One region of the Kaistia sp. MMO-174 genome, then DNA from elsewhere that is predicted to be linked to it. Evidence: predicted binding sites of a transcription regulator. Region 1 holds the regulator's gene; the other holds the start of a gene.
The links. Region 1 encodes LexA, which represses DNA repair genes until DNA is damaged. Its sites were predicted from a motif close to TGTTCNNNNTGTGTTCNG; they were not measured.
Positions count from the first base shown of each region.

Region 1 (10,292 bases):
CGTCGCCGGCTTCGAGATCCTGGCCGACCGTCGCAGGCGCCGCGCCGAACCCGGCCTCGTTGGGAACCGCAGCAGGGCGGCGGCCGTCCCCCGGCAATTCGCCCTGTTCGTCGGCGGCATGGCGGTGACGTCGCTGCTCGGCGGCCTCGGCACCACGCCCTTCGCGCTCTATCACTTCCAGCGCATGGCGCCGCTGTCGATCCTCGCCAATGTCGCCGCGATGCCGCTGACCGATTTTCTCGTCATGCCCTTCGCGCTGCTCTCCGTGCTCGCCATGCCCTTCGGGCTCGAGGCTTTGCCGCTCTGGGTGATGGATTGGGGCATCGGCGGCATGCTCGGCGTCTCGGCGACGGTCAGCCACTGGTCCGGTCAATCCGGCGGCGCGGCCATGCCGGGCGCCGCCGCGCTGCTCCTCTTCGTCGCCGGCTTCGTCTGGCTGGCGCTCTGGCACGAGCGCTGGCGGCTATTGGGCCTCCTGCCGATGTTGCTCGGCACCGCACTCGCCTTGATGCCGGCGCGGCCCGGCATCCTCGTCGCCGCGGATGGAAAGCAGCTGGCGATCCGGGGCGAGGATGGCGCCTATCGCATCGTCGCGGGCGATCCGGACCGCTTCATCAGCGAGATATGGCTGCGTTCGGACGGTGACGGCCGCGACGCCAGGGAGGCGGGCGTGGTTCAGGCGGGCGGCTGCGATGCGTCGGGCTGCGTGGGATTGTTGCCCGACGGCCGGCGGGTGGCGCTGGCGCTCGACCGATCGGCCTTCGAGGAGGATTGCCGGCGCGCCTCGCTGGTGGTGACACCTCTCGCCGCGCCCGAAAACTGCGCCCGCCATGCCGCCGTCATAGACCGCCATGTGCTGGCGCGCACCGGCTCGATCGCACTGTCGTTCGCGGAGAAGGAGGAATCCCCGGGCCCGGCGCCGCAAGCCACGGTGCCCAATGCGCCGAAGCCAGATTCCTCGAAACTGGATGCTCAGAAGCCGTCAATTCTTGGCGCCGATGGTGAGTTCGTCGGGCTCGCATCGGGACGCGGCCCGTCACGCTACGACCTCGTCGAGCGAAATGCCGACGACGAGGACGTGCTCGCGCCCGAACCACCGGCCGCGGCCCCGGAAACCACAGCCGCAACCGCGCCGCGCCCGGCCGTCGCTTTCGAGCTCCGCGCCGCCTACCCGCCGGTGCGGCGCCCCTGGATGCCGGCCTATGAAGCGGAGCCGGCGGATCAGTAGGTGCGCAACAGGCCGACCAGCTTGCCCTGGATACGGACACGGTCCGGTCCGAAGATTCGGGTTTCATAGGCCGGGTTGGCGGCCTCCAACGCGATCGAAGCGCCCTTGCGGCGGAGCCGCTTCAGTGTCGCTTCCTCCTCGTCGACCAGCGCCACGACGATGTCGCCGGAATCGGCATTGTCGCTCTTGCGGATCAGCACCGTGTCGCCGTCGAGGATGCCGGCCTCGATCATCGAATCGCCACGCACCTCGAGGGCGAAATGCTCGCCGCCGCGCAGCATGTCGGGCGGCACGGCGATCACATGGCTCTGGGTCTGGATGGCCGAGATCGGCACACCGGCGGCGATCCGGCCCATGACCGGGATGATCACCGGCTCGCCGGCCTCGTGCACGTCCTCCACCGGACGGGACTTGCCCAGGCTGCCCTCGATCACGCTGGGCGAGAAGGCCTGCTTTTTCGGCCGCGCCATCGCCGGCGTCATCGTCTCCGGCAGGCGGACGACCTCCAGCGCGCGGGCCCGGTTGGGCAGGCGGCGAATGAAGCCGCGCTCTTCCAGCGCCTTGATCAGGCGGTGGATGCCGGATTTGGAGCGCAGGTCCAGCGCGTCCTTCATTTCGTCGAAGGAGGGAGGGACGCCCGCTTCCTTGAGGCGCTCCTGGATGAACATGAGGAGTTCATACTGCTTCCGGGTGAGCATCTCGTTCTCGCGCTGCCAATCTTGCCAGGGATGACGACAGAATCGCCAAGGTACAAAACACGAACAGGATAGCTGTTCCCCATGTGTTCTGCAAGGCGATGGCTTGCGATGCGCGGCCGGGTTCGCGCGGGACGCGCGACTAGGGTGGCCCACGCGGTTAGGCACGGCGTGGCGGGGCGTCGTCGTCTGCTGTCGACCCCGGCGTGGGAGGTGGCCGCAGGCGTATCCTATTCGCCGATCGGGTGTTTCCGGAGCGAGCCGAGATCCTGCATCCATAGGCCGCCATCGTCGACATGGGCAGGGTGGTAGAGGCGGTTGCGCGGGATCGTCTCGAAGGCGGCGTCCCGTTCCTCGGCCAGGTAGTCATAGCCGATCGGCTGGTCGGCGCGGTTCGGATCGAGGAAATTATAGAGGTCGCGCCGCGCCAGACGGCGTGCGGGGGCAATCATCTTGAGATGATACAGGTCAAGGTCGCAATGCCTTGTCTGGAAGCCGCCGTCCCTGGGAAACCAGAGGTCGTGCAGCCCCGTGTCCGTGCGCTCGGCCGGGTCGAACATCGTGAACAGGCAATAGCGGATCTTCTTCCCCCAGATGCCGTCGATGCGATAGGTCGTCGGCGTGTACATTTCCCGGAAGCGAAAACCCCAGGCGACGCGACCGGACTCGGCCATCAGTCGTCTGATCCGGGAGCGCACGCCGGCTTCGAAGCGCTCGTCCGGGTCAACGGCGAGGATCCAGTCCGCGCCGGCCTTTCGTGCCTCCTGAAGCAGGATGCGGCGACGGCCCGCCTCGGAACTGAACACGCCCGTGGCGGCGCGATCGTCGAACGCCACCCAGCCATCGACGATCGGCTCGATATTGGCGAGCAGGTCCGGCACGAGGTGCGCGTCGAAGCGGTAGCTGAAGACGGCGAACACCTGCGGACGACGGCGCCGCAGGGTGAGCCAGGGACGGCGCGGCGGCTGCGTCAGTCGCTTAAGGGTTATCATGCAGGGATTCCCGGCAATCGGTGGCGCGCCCTGTGCCGAGGTCGGAGGGCAGGAGACCCGAAAGCAGGGCCCCGGTGGCCCTGGCCAGGAGCGCCGCTCTGAGGATCGGCATGGCTTCAAGCACGGTCGCGAGTTCGTCTGCCTCGAGCCCCTGGCGCGCGAATTCGAGCGCAAGCGACGGCTGACGCAGGATTTCTTTCGCGATCTTGATCCGGCGGGCTCCGAAGACCTGCTGGCGCTCCTTGCCGTAGCGGACGCCGCGGCAGAACTGGTCGCGCAGGAGGGACAGAAGGCGCGTCTCGTTCAGATGCTCGGTCTGGATGCGCCCATCCCACACGGGCCTTAGGGGCGCGGGCAACCGTTCAAGGAACTCGGTGTCTTCGCCGCTTCTCAGGGTTTCGTCGAACAGGCCGAACTCGTCGAACAGCGAGCGCTCATAAGAAGCGCCGAACCGGATCGTCTTCTCGGCTGGCAGCCGAGGCAGCCGGCGCATGAACATGCCGAGATGGGCGGCGCTGGCGACCCGGCTTTGCGGGGCGCTGTTGACGATGGCGCTGGCCACCGTCCGCGCGCCGGCCCCATGCGCCGCGAGCCGGTGCTGGATCCAGCCGGGACGGGCCCGGCAGTCGGCCGCGAGGAACGCCACGTAGCGCGCGCTGGTTTCGGCTATGCCCCGGTTGCGGGCGCCACCGGCGAACAGGCGCTCCCGATAGTCGAGGCACGGAACCTCGATGCCTTCGGCGCGCAGCACGTTGCGGACGGAGCCGCCACCGGAATTCACGACGACGATCCCCGTGGGCTCGCCCTGTTCCAGCAGCGATCTGACAGCCCCGATCACGTTCGACTGCGCCCTGTAGCTGAGCACGATCGTCGCGATGTCATTCGCCTTCAAGGATATCTCCCCGGATTGTCCCGGGAGCTGGCGCCTGCGCCCACCCTTCCTCGCCACTGCCCCCGCCGTCCATATCCATTCCAGGATGGCACCGGCCGAGCATAGCAGCCGGGGCCGGCCGGAATGGAGTGACCAACGTCACACCCGCGCAGCGCGGGCGCGGAACCCGGCGGCAGGGCTGAACTAGACCCGGCGTTGGCGATCAGGCCAGCTTGATCGGCGTCCGTCGCTGCGGACGCCGGGGGGCATCGGACCCTCGTGCTCCATGTCGACTTCAAAGGCCGAGGAGCGTGTGCACGGCGGCTGCATCGACGTGCCGGCCATAGTCGGCGAGCTGGAAGCTCTCGGCATGGGCTACCCTTGAGCCGTGCTCCGGACCGTACTTGGCCAGGATTTCCTCTCTCATCACGTCGGCCGACATGAATTCATGCCAGTGCGTCAGGATGAATTCGCGCCGCACGGCCCAATCCTCGCTCGCCGGGACCTTGTCGCTAAAATCACGTTCGAAGGGCGCGAACTCGAAGAACTGGGTGGCGTGCTCGGCGCAGGCTCTTAGCTTGCGCTCGATGCTGGCGTCCACGTCCACCACCACTTCGTGCTGGTGGGTGGCGAACGCGCCATAATCCGTCATCTTCAGGCAGACTGGCGCGACCGCGAGCGGCGGGTAGGCCGGCACGACATTGCCATTGGTGAAGAAGCCCGAGGCGTCGCGAACCGCCCGTCCTGCCATGCGATTATCGATATGGCCGGGCTGCTCGTCATGAAACGTGATCACGAGATCCGCCTGCCAGCGACGCACCGAGGCAATGATCGCCGTCCGCACCGCGATGTCGGCCATCAACTCGCCGTCATGGATGTCGAGGATCTCGTAGTCGAGCACGCCGAGATGGCGGGCGGCGGCATAGGCTTCGCGCGCACGGCGCCGCTTCAGGGGCTTGCGCGCCATTTCATAGTGGCCGGCGTCGCCATTGGTCAGCGACAGGAACTTGATCGCCGCCCCCTTGTCCGCCAGTCGCGCGCAGGTCCCGCCGGCATAGAGCTCCGCCTCGTCGGGATGGGCTTTCACTACGATGACCTTCAGCGGATATGTCATGGGGGCGCTTTTCCTTGCGACGACCTCGGCGCAGGCGCGCCATGGATGGGGTGAGGGGGAGGGCTCTCAGGGCTGGCCGCGCGCGGCGCTGCCGCCGGCAAACAGCCGCTCGCGGGCATGGTCGAGCGCCAGCTCGATGGCCCCGGCCCTGACCGCATTGGAACCCACGGCCGAGGGGGCGATCTGCGGCATTGCGATCGGCAGTCTCGCCAGGACCTGGGCCACGCCGCGCGAAAGTCGACGGCCAGCCGCGTGGCCGATCGCTCCGCCCAGCACCACCATCTCGGGATCGAGAATGCCGATCGCGCCGGTGAGCCCGGCCGCGACCCGGTAGGAAAGGTCCGCGAAGAAGGCCGCATGACCGTCGCCGCCGGCAGCCCGCGCGATGGCGGCGGCGGCATCCTCGCCGTCGAGTCCATGCTCGGCAGCGAGCGCTGCGACGGAGGCCGGGCTTAGAAGGTCCTCGAGCAGCGCCATGCGTACGGTCTCGCCCGGCGCGGCGAGCCGATCGGGAACCATCGTCCCGCCCAGTTCGCCGGCCATGCCGGTGTAGCCGCGCAGCAGCTTGCCGCCGATGACGGCGCCGGCGCCGACGCCGTCGCCGATCCAGAACAGGATGAAGGACTGCACGCCCTCGGCCGCGCCGGCCGACATCTCTTCAAGCGCGACCAGATTGACGTCGTTCTCGATGATCACGCGGCGGTGGCCGACGACGCTTTCAAGCGCCTCGGGAATATGAAAGCCTTCCCAGTTCGGCAATTGCTGGCCGCGACGCAGATTGCCGCTCTCGGTATCGACGATGCCGGGCAGGCCGACGACCAGCTGATCGATGTCGCGCGCAGCAATTCCGGCTTGGCGGGCAACGTCGTCGATGACGTCGACCAGACGCTCCCGCGCGTCGTAGCGCTCGCCCGGCTTGCCGTGCCGATTCACCGTGGCGATCGTCTGCCCGGCGATGTCGGCGATGGCTGCGTGGATGCCATGCACGGAGACGTCGATGCCGCCGACGAAGGCCGAGGCCGGCTCGATGCACCAGAGCCCCGCCTTCGGCCCGAAGCTGCCGGCCTTCTCGCCGTCGCGCCGGATCAGCTCGGCCGCCTCCAGGCGTCGCAGAAGCTCCGACATGGCCGGTTTGGACAGGCCCGTGAAGGCTTCCAGCTCCATGCGCGTCAGCGGCCCCTCCGAGAGGAGGCGCTTCAGGACCGCGCGTTCGTTGAGATTTCGCAGCAACCGTGGGCTGCCGGAGAGTGCCTGCATTTCCATCCAACTACTGTCTGGTAACTTTCTTTACAGTCTGTTACGAGTAATTCGCTCGGCCTGTCAAGCGTACCAGATCTGATGGGCCCCTCGGCCTCAAAAACGAGCTGCGCCTTGGAGACCCGGCCTCGCGATGGGCGCATTGCGCGGAAGCCGGCGGCCATATCGTATACAGTTTATTTGAATTCTCGTACGCGAAGACTTTATTTTTAGTACCCAATTGACAGTTGGATCGTACACGTTAGCGTTATCGAAGAAATACAGGCCGGGCGGAAACGCTCCGGACCAACTCAGCCCCGGAATGGGGCCAATGAAAAAACAGGCAGACTTCCTTCCAGATCAGGAGACAGAAATGATGGCTTGGAGATCAGCCGCGCTGGCGGCGCTATTGGCGGGCGTGTTCATCGCCCCTGCCGAGGCGGGAACCCTGCGATGGGCGCCGCAGCGCGACATCGTCTCGATGGACCCGTACTCGTTCGGTGACACCTTCACGCTGTCGGTGCTCAACCACGTCTACGAGGGCCTGGTGCGCTATGACAGCAAGCTGCAGATCGAGCCGGCATTGGCCGAGAGCTGGGAAGTCGTCAATCCGACGACCTGGCGTTTTCACCTGCGCAAGGGCGTCAAATACCATGACGGCGCCGATTTTACCGCCGACGACGTGCTCGCCTCGCTGAAGCGCGTCAGCGACCCGAACTCGCCCCTGCGCGGCAACCTGCCTTCCTATGTCTCATCGAGCAAGGTCGACGACTACACGGTCGACATCGTCGTCACCGAGAACTACCCGCTGCTGCTGAATGACCTGACCAACATCCACATCTTCGATCAGGGCTGGTTGGTCACGAACAAGGCGGAAGCTCCGACCGACGTCGCCAAGGGCGTCGAGGGTTACGCCACCAGCCATGCAAACGGCACGGGTCCGTTCAAGTTCGTCTCGCGCAAGCCCGACGCCGAGACCGTGTTCGAGGTCAATCCGGACTGGTGGGACAAGCGCCAGCACAATGTCGACCGCATCGTCATGACGCCGATCACCTCGGCGGCGACGCGCGTCGCGGCGCTGATCTCGGGCGAGATCGACTTCACCAACCAGGCGCCGCTGCAAGACATACCCCGCCTTGAAGCGTCTCCCGACCTCAAGGTTCTGTCGAACAGCGAGCTGCGCACGATCTTCTTCGTGATGAACCAGACGCCCAAGGCGTTCGAATCCGACGTGACGGACAAGAACCCGCTGCAGGACATCAAGGTCCGCCAGGCGCTCTATCACGCGATCGACGCCGATGCGATCCAGAAGGTCGTGATGGCGGGCCTCTCCCGCACCACCGGTTCTCTCGTCTCGCCCTCCATCCCGGGCTATGTGCCCGAGCTCGACAAACGTCTCAGCTACGATCCGGAACTCGCCAAGAAGCTGCTGGCCGAGGCCGGCTATCCCGACGGCTTCTCATTCTCGTTCCTCTGCCGCAATACCGAGTTCGTCAACGAGGAACAGATCTGCCAGGCGGTCTCCGCGATGTGGGCCCGTGTCGGCCTGCGTCCGAACCTCAATCTCGGCCCGACCACCATCCAGGACGCCAAGTTCGACGCCGGCCAGTTCGATGTCGGCACGCTGGGCTGGGCCAATGAGCCGATGATCGACAGCTACTCGATCCTTGTTCAGGTCGTTCACTCCAAGACGGGCAATGCCGGTGTGTTCAACTGGGGCGGCTGGAAGGATGCGGAGATCGACGCGCTGATCGACAAGGCCGGCGCCACCGTGGATCGCGACGAACGCCTCGCCCTGCAGGCCAAGGCACTGTTGCGCGCCAACGAGCTGTCGATGTTCATTCCGGTTCACCAGCAGCCGATGGCCTGGGCGACCGGCGCCAACATCGAGAGCGTCCTGCAGCTCTCCGACAACAAGCCCCGCCACTGGCTGACCCGCATGACGGAGTAGCCTGCGCCGCGTCCCCTCGGGACCGCCGCGTCTGGCGCGGCGGTCCATCCTGATTGCGGTCGAAGTTCTGCTCCGCTGGAGACACGCCGTTGCTGCTGCTCATCATCAAGCGCATGGTCAATGCCATCTTCGTCATCCTGGCGGTGGCGCTGCTCGCCTTCACCATCTTCAAGTTCCTCGGCGATCCGGTCCAGCTCATGCTGAACCCGCAGGCGACCCAGGAAGAGCGCGACATGCTCACCGAGCGGCTGGGCCTCAACGACCCGGTCCCGGTCCAGTTCGCGAAATTCGTCTTCAACGCAGCGCGCGGCGAATTCGGCATGAGCTACCGCAACCAGATGCCCGTCATGGAGGTGATCGCCGAGCGCTTCCCCGCCACCTTCGAGCTGGTGCTGGTATCCTCGATCATGGCGCTCCTGATCGGCCTGCCGCTCGGCGTCTTCGCGGCCATCCGCGGCGGCACGGTCATGGCCCGAATCTGCCACCTGATCTCGATGATCGGCGTCTCGGTGCCTGCCTTCGTCATCGGCATCATGCTGATCCTCGTCTTCTCGATCGAACTCAAGTGGCTGCCGGCCTTCGGACGCGGCAAGGTGGTCGATCTCGGCTTCTGGACGACGGGATTCCTGACCCCAAGCGGCCGGGCGGCGCTGGTCATGCCGGCCATCTCGCTGGCCCTGTTCCAGATCTCCTTCATCATGCGGCTGGTCACAGCCGAGATGCTCGAGGTGCTGCGCACCGATTTCATCCGCTTCGCCAAGGCGCGCGGCCTCAAGGCCCGCGCGATCTACTTCCGGCACGGGCTGCGGAACTGCCTGATGCCGGTAGTGACCATGACCGGCATGCTGATCGGAGACCTGATCGCCTTCACGCTCGTCACCGAGATCGTCTTCCAGTGGCCGGGCATGGGCTTCCTGTTCGTGCAGTCCGTCCAGTACGTCGATATCCCGGTCATGGCGGCCTACCTCATGATCGTCTGCTTCATCTTCATCACCATCAATCTGATCGTCGATCTGATCTATGTCGTGGTCGACCCGCGCGTCGATCAGCTCGTGCGCGGAGGCGGTCATGGCCACTGAACTCTCGCCGGCCCGGTCGCGCCTCGCCGCGCGCCTCGCGACCTTCCTGGACAGCGATCTGGTCTGGAGCTTCCGCCACAGCCCGATGGCGATGCTCTCGGCCGCGCTGCTGGCGATCGTCGCCTTCACCTCGCTCTTCGCGGCGTGGCTGATGCCGCAGAACCCCTTCGACATCACCCAGCTTTATCTCGACAAGGCGAACCTGCCGCCGATCTGGGTCGATGGCGGCCAGATGCCCTATCTGCTCGGAACCGACATGCAGGGTCGTGATATCCTGTCGGCCATCGTCTACGGATCGCGCATCTCGCTCGTCATCGGGGTTGCGAGCGTGGCGCTGTCGATGACGATCGGCGTATTCGTCGGGTTGCTGGCCGGCTATGTCGGTGGCGCGCTCGACAATTTCCTGATGCGCATAGCCGATGCGGTCATGTCGATCCCCACGCTCCTGGTCGCGATTCTGATCAGTGCGCTGTTTCGCGGCCTTCTGCCGGTCGCCTATCGCGATGCGGCGGCGCCGCTGATCCTCGTCGTCGCCCTCGCGCTCACCAGCTGGGTCGTCTATGCGCGCATGATCCGCGCCGCCACCATGGTCGAGGCCGGCAAGGAATACGTGCTCGCCGCGCGCATCATCAAGGTTCCGCGCCGCCGTATCATCCTGCGCCACATCCTGCCGAACGTTCTGACCGCGGCGCTCGTCACCGCGACGCTCAATCTGGGGCTCGCCATCCTGGCGGAGGCGACGCTCTCTTTCCTCGGCGTTGGCATGCCCAGCGCCCAGCCTTCGCTCGGCACGCTGATCCGCATCGGCAACCAGTTCTTCTTCTCGGGCACCTGGTGGATCGTCCTGTTCCCCGCGCTCCAGCTCACCCTGATCATCCTGGCCGTGAACCTGCTCGGCGACTGGCTGCGCGACGCGCTCAACCCCAAACTGAAATAGGCACCACCATGACCGATCTCGTCATCCGCAACGTCCGTCCGCTGGGCAAGGCGGCTACCGACATCGCCGTCGCCGGGGGCCGCATCGCGGCAATGGGGACGAACCTGCCGGCGAACGGCGCTCTCGTCGAGGACGGCGGCGGCGCGCTGCTGCTGCCCGGGCTGATCGAGGCGCATACCCACCTCGACA
Region 1 is NZ_JBBCUO010000002.1:259,664-269,955, forward strand. It holds gene WFK98_RS07185 (ComEC/Rec2 family competence protein) at 1-1,228, shown strand, start outside; gene lexA (transcriptional repressor LexA) at 1,222-1,926, opposite strand; gene WFK98_RS07195 (hypothetical protein) at 2,154-2,915, opposite strand; gene WFK98_RS07200 (glycosyltransferase family 2 protein) at 2,902-3,807, opposite strand; gene WFK98_RS07205 (PIG-L deacetylase family protein) at 4,082-4,900, opposite strand; gene WFK98_RS07210 (ROK family transcriptional regulator) at 4,967-6,163, opposite strand; gene WFK98_RS07215 (ABC transporter substrate-binding protein) at 6,510-8,087, shown strand; gene WFK98_RS07220 (ABC transporter permease) at 8,177-9,166, shown strand; gene WFK98_RS07225 (ABC transporter permease) at 9,156-10,103, shown strand; gene WFK98_RS07230 (amidohydrolase family protein) at 10,112-10,292, shown strand, end outside.

Region 2 (10,292 bases), on a different contig from region 1:
TTCCGTTCGAACACAGCGAGGAACTGGCGGATCAGGATCTCTCCGTCAGCCTCTACGAGGCGCTGCTGGCCGAAGTGCCGGAGGCGGACAAGGAAGATTATCAGTCGTTTGTGGGCTATGCCGAGAAGCACCGCGACCTGATCCGGCGCTTCGGCCGCTTCCCGCATCGAAATGCCGATCTCGGCCGCGCCTCGACGCCGGAAGAGATCGAGTTTCTCAAGGATGGCCGCGGCTACTGAGCCATCGGCATCGGACGGCCGGGATCGCGGCAAAGCCGATCTGGCCTGCGAGGCCGAGCAGGCCGGGCGACGTCCCATAAGCCGCGAATAGAGCGGTCATATCACGGCCGAAGCCGAAGTGGCCGAGCGCGAACTCGGCGGCCAGCAGCAACAGCAGGGCGACGGCTCCCATGCCGAGGTCGGCGCCGCGCCGCGCGCGAACCTGCGAGCGGCGCAGGATGCCGCCGCAGACGATCCAGGCTGCGGCGAGCATGACCGGAAGCTCTATCGCCACTGCCGCCAGGGCGCCGATCCGGGGCTCGAGCAGCAGCACCCGCGCCGAGCCGAGCACGAAGCCGATCGCGAAGACGATCAGGAAGTAGATCGCTCCGGCCCGGATCGCGCCCATGGGCTACTCCCCGGCCAGGAGATCCGGCTGGCGGTCATAGGCCGGCGAGCCTTCGTCGCCGAACTCCAGCGCCTCGATCTTGGCGCCGCGGGCGGTCAGCTTGCGGGTCGAGATCAGGATGTCGTCGATGTCTTTCGACGCCTGGTCGAAATGCGTCTTCAGCTTGCGGACGCGCTCGTCCACCCGGCCGAGATCCTCCATCAACTTCATCACCTCGCCCTGGATCAGATGCGCCTGCTCGCGCATGCCGGCGTCCTTCAGCACGGACTGGATCACCTGGATCGACAGCATCAGGAGCGAGGGCGAGACGATGACGATCCGCAGCCGGTGCGCCGCCTGGACCAGATCCTCGAAGCGCTCGTGGATGTCGGCGAAGATCGATTCCGACGGCACGAACATGAAGGCCGTGTCCTGCGTCTCGCCGGGGATCAAATAGCGCTCGGCGATGTCCTTCAGATGCTTGGTGACGTCGCGGCGGAACTGCGTCTCGGCGGCGCGCGCCATGTCCGGTCCTTCGGCGGCGCGGATCGCGTTCCAGGCCTCGAGCGGAAACTTGGCGTCGACGACCAGGCTGGCGGCACCGTTCGGAAAGGCGATGACGCAATCCGGCCGGTTGCCGTTGGAGAGTGTCGCCTGGAACTGGTAGCCGCCGAGGGGCAGGCCGTCCTGGACGATCGCCTCCATCCGCGCCTGGCCGAACGCGCCGCGCGTCTGCTTGTTGGCGAGGATGTGCTGCAGTCCGACCACCTGGCTGGAGAGTTCGGTCAGGTTGCGCTGCGCCGTGTCGATGACGGCGAGGCGTTCGTTCAGCCGGGTGAGGTTCTCGTGCGTGTGGCGGGTCGATTCGACCATGGTCTGGCCGATCCGGTGGCCGAGCCCGTCCATGCGGCTGGAGAGCCCCTGCAGCAATTCGGACTGCCGCGAGCCGAAGACTTCGGCCATCGTCTGCATCCGGCCGGTCATCTCGCTCTGGATGCGCACCAGATCGGCGATCCGGCGCTCGAATTCGCCGCCGAGTATCGCCTGGTCGGCCTCGGCCAGGTCCCGACGGCGCATGCCGCGCCAGACCACGACCAGCACGACGAAAAGCAGCACGACGCCGAGGAGGGCGGCGGCCAGCACCAGCATGGCGACGGTGATCGGCCGGTCGCCGAGGAGAAAGAGGGTGTCCTGCATCCCTCCTTCATAGCAGATTCGGGCCGATAGACGAGATCAAAACAAGAACATGGGCGGCGCGGCCCGAGGTCCCGCCCATCATTCCTCGTTGACCGACCCGGCCGCATCTCTTATCTGAAACGGCTCAAACCGAGGTTTTCATGGCTCTTCTCGACATCATCACCCTGCCGGACGCGAAGCTGAGGCTCGTCAGCGAGCCGGTCGAGCGCATCGACGACGAACTGCTGCGCTTCATGGACGACATGCTGGAGACGATGTACGAGGCGCCGGGCATCGGCCTCGCCGCCATCCAGGTCGGCGTGCCGCGCCGCGTCGTCACCATCGACGTCTCGGGCCGCGAGGAGGGCAGCAAGCCCGCGCCGCTGTTCCTGATCAATCCCGAGATCCTGACCTCGTCGGACGAACGTTCGGTCTATGAGGAGGGCTGCCTGTCGATCCCGGATTACTATGCCGAGGTCGAGCGCCCCGCCTCCGTGCGCATCCGCTATCTCGATCGCGACGGCAAGCTGCAGGAAATCGAGGCCGACGACATCCTCGCGACCTGCGTCCAGCACGAGATCGACCATCTCGATGGCAAGCTGTTCATCGACTACCTGTCGCGGCTGAAGCGCGACATGGTCATCAAGAAGTTCGTCAAGGCCGCCAAGACCGGCGTCCGGCCGGAATTCAAGTCGCACACCCCCGACGAGATGTGAGGCCGAGATGAGCCTCCGCGTCGTCTTCATGGGCACGCCCGAATTCTCGGTGCCCACGCTTGTCGAGATCATCGGTCAGGGGCACGAGGTCGTCGCCGTCTATTCGCAGCCGCCGCGTCCGGCCGGCCGCGGTATGGCCGAGCGCAAGTCGCCCGTGCACGAGACGGCCGAGCGCTTTGGCATTCCCGTCTTCACGCCGAAATCGCTGAAGGGCGCCGACGAGCAGGAGGCCTTCGCCTCGCTCGATGCCGACGTCGCCGTCGTCGTCGCCTATGGGCTGATCCTGCCGCAGGCGATCCTCGACGCGCCGCGCGAGGGCTGCCTCAACCTGCATGCCTCGCTGCTGCCGCGCTGGCGCGGCGCCGCGCCGATCCATCGCGCCATCATGGCCGGCGATGCCGAGACGGGCGTGATGGTCATGCGCATGGAGGCCGGCCTCGATACCGGCCCGGTCGCCATGGCCGAGAAGCTGGCCATCGCGCCTGACATCACCACCGGCGACCTGCACGACAAGCTGGCGCGGCTCGGCGCCGATCTGATGGTGCGGGCGCTCGCCGCCGCCTCGCGTGGCGGCCTCGATGCCGTGCCGCAGGCGGAAGAGGGCGTCACCTACGCCGCCAAGATCGACAAGGCCGAGGCGCGGATCGACTGGTCGAAGCCGGCCGTCGAGGTGCACAACCACATTCGTGGCTTGTCGCCCTTTCCGGGCGCCTGGTGCGAGATGACGTTCGGCGACAAGGTCGAGCGGGTCAAGGTGCTGCGCTCGACGCTGGCGACGGGTTCCGGCGCGCCGGGCACCGTGCTGAACGACCAGCTGGTGATCGCCTGCGGCGACGGCGCGGTGCGCCTCGTCGAGGTGCAGCGCGCCGGCGGCAAGCCGCTCGGTGCCGTCGAATTCCTGCGCGGCGCGGCGATCGCGCCGGGCGCCGTCCTCGGCTAGCCGGTCGATGCCTCGCTACAAGCTTCTCGTCGAATATGACGGCGTGCCCTATGCCGGCTGGCAGCGACAGGCGAATGCGCCTTCCGTTCAGCAGGCGCTGGAGGAGGCGATCCTGCGCTTTTCCGGCGAGGCGGTACCGACGCGCGGCGCCGGCCGCACCGATGCCGGCGTTCATGCGACGGGCCAGGTGGTGCATTTCGACCTAACCGGGCACTGGACCGGGCTGCGCATCCGTGACGCCATGAACGCCCAGCTGCGGCCCGAGCCGATCGCCGTGATCGAGGCCGAGCTGGTACCGGACGAGTTCGACGCGCGCCGCTCGGCGGTGAAGCGGCACTATATCTACCGCGTGCTCGACCGGCGCGCGCCCGCCGCGCTCGAGATCAACCGCGTCTGGGACGTGCGCAAGCGTCTCGACATCGACGCCATGCAGCAGGCGGCGAACCTGCTGCTCGGCTGGCATGATTTCACCACCTTCCGCTCGGCCGATTGCCAGGCGAAGAGCCCGATGAAGACGCTCGACCGGCTGGAGATCACCCGCGAGGGCGATCACGTCCTGTTCGGCGTCTCGGCCCGCTCCTTCCTGCACAACCAGGTGCGGTCGATGGTCGGCACGCTGAAGAAGGTGGGCGAGGGCAAGTGGCCCGTCGCCCGCGTCGGCGAGGTGCTGGAAGCGTGCGACCGCAAGGCCTGCGGCCCGGTGGCGCCGCCCGGCGGGCTCTATCTCGTGCAGGTTGACTACGGCTCAGGCGCCGAACAGCTGGGTGAAGACCCCGCTGAGGACGAGGCTTAGGGCGAGGTCGGCGGCGACTAGCCCAACCCGGAAGCCGACTGACTTGCCGAGCGTCGCGCCGACGATCTGGTAGTGGTAGCGCAGCATGACGCCGACGATCGCGAGCGACACCACGGCCGCGAACTCGATCGGCACCAGGCCAAGCCCGGCCAGCAGCGCGACGGCCGCCTGCGGCGCCGCCATGATCACCGACGCCCAGTTGCGCACGACGATATAGGACGCGTAGCTGCGCGCGATGTTGAGCCTTCTCGCGAAAATCGCCAGCAGGACCGGCATCGCCGTCCAGTCGAGGATCAGGTCGAGCCCGCGCGACACGATGAACATCGCGTCGGTCGGGCCGGCGACGGTGACGTCCTCCGGCCGCAGCCGGTGCTCGACGGCGACGCTGATCGCGAAGAAGGGCAGCATGAAGAAGATGGCGCCGAACGAGCGCCAGAAGCCCTCGACGCTGAAATCGAAGCGCTGCAATCCCTCGCGCCGCCCGAGAAACAGCTCGAACGCGCCGGTCAGCGCGCTGGATGACGAAGGGGAGATCATCGCGCCTCTGCCGTCACGCAAAATACCGGTCGAGGAAGCAGCGATAGATGGCGGTGAGCGCGACGAGATCCTCGACGGCGACCCGCTCGTCGATCTGGTGCATGGTCTGGCCGACGAGGCCGAATTCTACCACCGGGCAATAATCCTTGATGAAGCGGGCATCCGAGGTGCCGCCGCTGGTCGATAGCTCGGGACGGCGCCCCGTCGATTGCTCGATTGCGTCCGACAGCGTGCCGATCAGCATCTCCGAGTGGGTCAGGAAGGACTCGCTGCCGCCCGGCTCGAGGTCGAGCTCGAATTCGATGGCGCCGCGCGCCGCCTCCTCCAGCCGGCTTATCAGCCAGGCTTCCAGCGTGTCGCGCGTCCACTGGTCGTTGAAGCGGATGTTGAAGCGCGCCTTGGCCTCGGCGGGGATGACGTTCCAGGCCTTGTTGTCGACGCTGAGGCCGACGAATTCCAGGTTGGAGGCATCGAAGCGCTCGCTGCCGGCATCGAGCGCCTCCGCGGTCAGCCGGCGGATCAGCGTCGTTAGCTGCGGGATCGGGTTTACCGCCAGATGCGGATAGGCGACGTGGCCCTGCCGGCCCTGGACGATGATCGTGCCGGAAAGGCTGCCGCGCCGGCCGACCTTGATCGCGTCGCCGAGCGCCTGAGGGTTGGTCGGCTCGCCGACGATCGCCGCGTCGAAACGGTGGCCCTTCTTCGCCGCCCAGTCGAGCAGCTTGACCGTGCCGTTGACCGACGGACCTTCCTCGTCGCCGGTGATCAGCAGCGAGATCGTGCCCTGCTTCAGCCCACCCTCCGACAGGAAATCGAGCGCGGCGGAAGCGAAGGCGGCGATGCCGCCCTTCATGTCGACCGCGCCGCGGCCGTAGAGCATGCCGTCGGCGATCTCGCCGGAGAAGGGGCCGTGCTGCCAGTGCGCCTCGTCGCCCGGCGGCACGACGTCGGTGTGGCCGGCGAAGACGAAATGCGGTGCGCCGCTGCCGATGGTGGCGAACAGGTTTTCGACGTCCGGCGTGCCGGCCTCGGTGAACACCGGGCGATCGACGGTGAAGCCCGCCTCGGTCAGGACGCTTTCGAGATAGACGAGCGCCCCGCCTTCGGCCGGCGTCACCGACGGGCAGCGGATCAGGTCTTGCAGGATGCGAATGGGATCGCTGGCCATGGCGTTGGGTCCTGCCCGAGCAGTTCGAATATAGGAAATGCCGGCTCGCGAGACGAAGACGCGAGCCGGCCGGGTCTCAATCGCGAAGCAGCTCGTTGACGCTGGTCTTCGAGCGGGTCTTGGCGTCGACCTTCTTGACGATCACGGCGCAATAGAGCGACGGGCCGGGCTGGCCGTTCGGCAGGTTCTTGCCGGGCAGCGAGCCGGAGACGACGACGGAATAGGGCGGCACGCGGCCGATATGGATCTCGCCCGTCTCGCGGTCGACGATCTTGGTCGAGGCGCTGATGAACACGCCCATCGAGATGACCGAACCCTCGCCGACGATGACGCCCTCGACCACCTCGGAGCGGGCGCCGATGAAGCAATTGTCCTCGATGATGGTCGGGCTCGCCTGCAGCGGCTCCAGCACGCCGCCGATGCCGACGCCGCCGGAAAGATGGACGTTCTTGCCGATCTGGGCGCAGGAGCCGACGGTTGCCCAGGTGTCGACCATGGTGCCACTGTCGACATAGGCGCCGAGATTGACGAAGGACGGCATCAGCACGACGCTCGGCGCGATGAAGGCGGAGCGGCGCACGACCGCGCCCGGCACGGCGCGGAAGCCGGCCTTGGTGAATTCGTCGGCGCCCCAGCCCTCGAACTTGGTCGGCACCTTGTCCCACCAGGTCGAGCCGTTCGGCGCGCCCGGAATCGGGCCCATGTCGTTCAGGCGGAAGGAGAGAAGGACGGCCTTCTTCAGCCAGTCATTGACGACCCAGTCGCCGTCGATCTTCTCGGCGACGCGCGCCTCGCCACGATCGAGCAGGCCAAGCGTGGTCTCGACGGTCGAGCGGACGGCGCCCTGGGTGGCGGGGCCGATATTCGCGCGATCCTCGAAAGCGGCTTCGACGGTGGACTTCAGGGCGGCGAGGTCGTGCGTGGTCATCTTTTTTCCTTGGAGCGGACATCCCCCGGCGCGGAGGTCGCCGGAAAGGTTCGGCCGGGACGATATCGGCCAATCGGGGGAAGTCAACGCGCAAGGCGCGGAGAGGGCGGTTTTGCGCCGCTCGTGCGTTCGGTTTGCCGGCGTCTGCCCGCCCCGATCGCCAGTCGGCCGTTCCGGGGCGGGGTGGGAGCGGGGAGGTGGGGGAGAGACGTCCCCGCCGGCAGGGGCGGCCGGCGGGGACGGATTGTCAGAACTGCAGCGTGACGCCGCCGACGATGGTGCGGCCGCGGCCGCTCTGCACGGTCGAGTCGCCCGACACGGCCGGGCTATAGGCGACGTCGGTCAGGTTCTCGACATTGACGAAGGCGGTTGCATGCTCGTTCGCCTTGTAGGAGGCGTAGAGGTCGTAGAGCGTGTAGGCCTCCTTCTCGGCCGTTGCGCCGAGACCCGTGGCATAGCGGCTGCCGCCGACATGGTTCATCTTGCCGCCGATGGTCAGCGCCTTGTCGAACAGGCGGATGCCGATATCGACCGTTGAATAGTCTTCCGGCAGGAAGGTACTGTCGCCATTGCCGATGCCGGCGCCCCAGCCCACCGGCTGGTTCATGTCCGAGAAGGTCATGCCGAGGTTCACATAGGCGAAGCCGGCATCGTAGCCGCCCTCGATCTCGACGCCGCGCGAATGCGTCGTGCCCGGCACGTTGACCCAGATCGCCCGCTGGTAGGGGTCGCCCGGCAGGGTCAGCAGGTCGTTGACGATGTAGTTGTCGATCGCCATGTCGAAATAATTGACCTTGAGGCGCAGCGCGTCGTTGGCCAAGAGCAGGTCGTTCTTCAGCACGTTGGCGCCGAACTCCCAGCCCTTGCTGGTTTCCGGCTCCAGGTAGAAGTTCGAATACTGGCCGCCGCCGATGCCGGCGCCGATCGGCACCAGGGCCCAGAGCGCCTCGCGCGCCGATGGCGGGCGATAGGTGTGGGCATAGGTGACATAGGGCTGCAGCCAGTCGAGCGGCTTGGCCGACAGCGTGATCTTCGGGTTGAGCGAATTGCCGTCGCGCGAGACGTCGACGTCGCCGCCGGTGTCGGGGCAGAAGCCGACGCCGGCCGTGCACGGGCTCTGGTGGCCGGAGAGCGTCCAGTAGTCGTAGTTGAGGCCGCCATTCAGGTCGAACATGCCCCAGTTCAAACCGATATCGGTGAAGGCGCGCGCCTTCTCCATCTTTCCGGGCGGGTTGGCGCCGCGGTACTGGTTCACCGTGTAGTCGTCCGACGTATAGGCGGCGCCGTAGTTCCAGCTGACGCCGATCGTGTCGGTCAGGTTGAAGCGGCTGGTGTTGGCGATGTCGAAGCCGAGCCCGACCGCCTCGGTCTCGCGGTAGCGATAGGAGCCGCCGACCGTCGGGTCGTAGGACATGTCGGTCTTGTTGTAGAAGGCGTTGAGCTTGAGGTCGATCCAGGGATTGTCCGGGTCGTAGTGGTAGTTCGCCGTGTAGGTGGCGTTCTTCACGCCCCAGTCATAGCCGGAGACGATGAAGGCGTTGTCGTACCAGCGGCCGCCCAGCTTCAGGTCGTGCTCGCCATTCGGCTCGTAGTGCAGCTTGACCAGGCCCGAGGTCGGCGAGTTGCTGGCGTCGGGCGTGTTCAGGATGCCATTGTCGCCGCGCCGATAGTTCTCGTGCTCGCTATAGCTGAGCGCGCCCATGATGCTGGCGGTGCCGAACTGCGGCAGCGACGCCTTGGCGCCGCCGGCGATCATGCTGGAGAAGCCGAAGCCGTTGCTGCCGGTCTTCAGGCGGGTCATCACGCCGACACTCTGGCCGTCGAGGACGACGTCCTCGAAGTCGATGGTGCGGAAATTGACCGCGCCCGCCAGCGCGCCCATGCCGTTGGCGCCGTTGACCGCGCCGCGCTCGACGCCGATGCCCGCCAGCAGGATCGTGTCCATGTAGAGCAGTTCGCCGCCGGTCGAGGCGTGGCCGTTCACGTTACGGAACGTCTGCGGCACGCCGTCGATCATCGTCTTGACGCGGCCGTCCGACTCGAAGCCGCGGATGTTGACGGCGACGCCGGGCTGGCTGGAGGTGACGCGGGTGAAGGTGCCGGGGATCGAGCGGATGATGGCGTTGGCGTCGCCGCCGAACTTCTCCTGCACGACGGCGCCGTCGACGACGCTGACGCCGCCCGGCGTCATATAGGGCGCGTCCATGACCGAACCCGCGGTGACGGTGATCGGCTCCAGAACCGTGACCTTCTGGGCGTCGGCCTTCTTCCTGGCCTCGGCTTCTTCTTCGGCGGTTTGGGCCGGCGCCGTCACGGCCGCGCTCTGGGCGTGCGCGGTCGTCGTCAATATTGCCAAAGATGTCGTAAGGATCGTCGTGGACAACAACAAGTGCGCCACACTCACGGCGTGAGGGTGCAATAGAGCCTCCTGCGATAAATTGGGGAGACCAGTCGCTGGCTCGTTGTCTTGCAATCGCTGGCTGCTGGCAGGTCGGGGCCTGATTAGGGCCTGGGCTTGCGCGGTGTCAACGAAATGGCAAAATTATGATCTATTATCGTTCAAATATGGAATCGAATATTGGATGTTTTCTTAGTCTAGTTTGGAAAAAGGGTGACGTCGGGACGAGCTCGCAGCTGACGCAGCGTTCGCCATGATGCGCGCCGGATCGCCATGCGGGCGAGTTGCGCGGGCGAGGCCAGGAAGAGGCCGGCCGGCGCTGCTGTGGCGGCCGGGCGAAATGCGGTGAAAGCGGGGCGGCGTGACTTTCCTGCAACGCTCGCGCTGCGGTCGAGTCGCTAGCGGATCAGGGCGAGTCGGGCGAGGAATGCGCCGAGATCATCGGTCAGATGATCGATATGCGCCGCGTTGGCGCTGGTCTCCCAGGCCTCGACCGGCACGGCGTCGGTGCCGTGGGGAACGACGAGGACCGTGGCCATGCCGAGGGACTTCGGCACTTCGAGATTGCGTGGCAGATCCTCGAACATCACCGCCGTGGCGGGGTCGATGTCGTTCTGGCCGAGGAAGCGCGCATAGGTGTCCGGATGCGGCTTCGGCAGGAAATCGGCACGGATGATGTCGAAGATGTCGTCGAACGGCTTGTCGAAACCGATCCGCGCCAGGATCCGCTCCGCATGGCTGAGCGAGCCGTTGGTCAGGATGAAGCGCCGCCCGGGCAGCCGCTCGATTGCGGCGACGAGCGCCGGATCCGGCTCGAGCGGCGAGTGGTCGATGTCGTGCACGAAATCGAGGAAGGCGTCGGGCGCTATGCCGTGCTCGACGATCAGCCCGCGCAGCGTGGTGCCGTGGCGACGGTAGTAGTCGCGCCGGACTTCGACGGCCGCTTCGGGCGTGATCGACAGGAACTGCTGCAGATAGAGCTGGATGCGGTCGCCGACCTGGCGGAACAGGCCCGTGTGGCTCGAATAGA
Region 2 is NZ_JBBCUO010000005.1:443,023-453,314, forward strand. It holds gene WFK98_RS19925 (DUF924 family protein) at 1-239, shown strand, start outside; gene WFK98_RS19930 (hypothetical protein) at 217-627, opposite strand; gene WFK98_RS19935 (DNA recombination protein RmuC) at 631-1,803, opposite strand; gene def (peptide deformylase) at 1,944-2,498, shown strand; gene fmt (methionyl-tRNA formyltransferase) at 2,506-3,438, shown strand; gene truA (tRNA pseudouridine(38-40) synthase TruA) at 3,446-4,231, shown strand; gene WFK98_RS19955 (hypothetical protein) at 4,184-4,768, opposite strand; gene dapE (succinyl-diaminopimelate desuccinylase) at 4,782-5,936, opposite strand; gene dapD (2,3,4,5-tetrahydropyridine-2,6-dicarboxylate N-succinyltransferase) at 6,013-6,864, opposite strand; gene WFK98_RS19970 (TonB-dependent receptor domain-containing protein) at 7,112-9,070, opposite strand; gene WFK98_RS19975 (hypothetical protein) at 9,069-9,275, shown strand; gene WFK98_RS19980 (pyrimidine 5'-nucleotidase) at 9,661-10,292, opposite strand, start outside.
Region 2: a site for LexA is predicted at 1,836-1,853, ahead of WFK98_RS19935 (DNA recombination protein RmuC). Genes of this name have one in related genera too.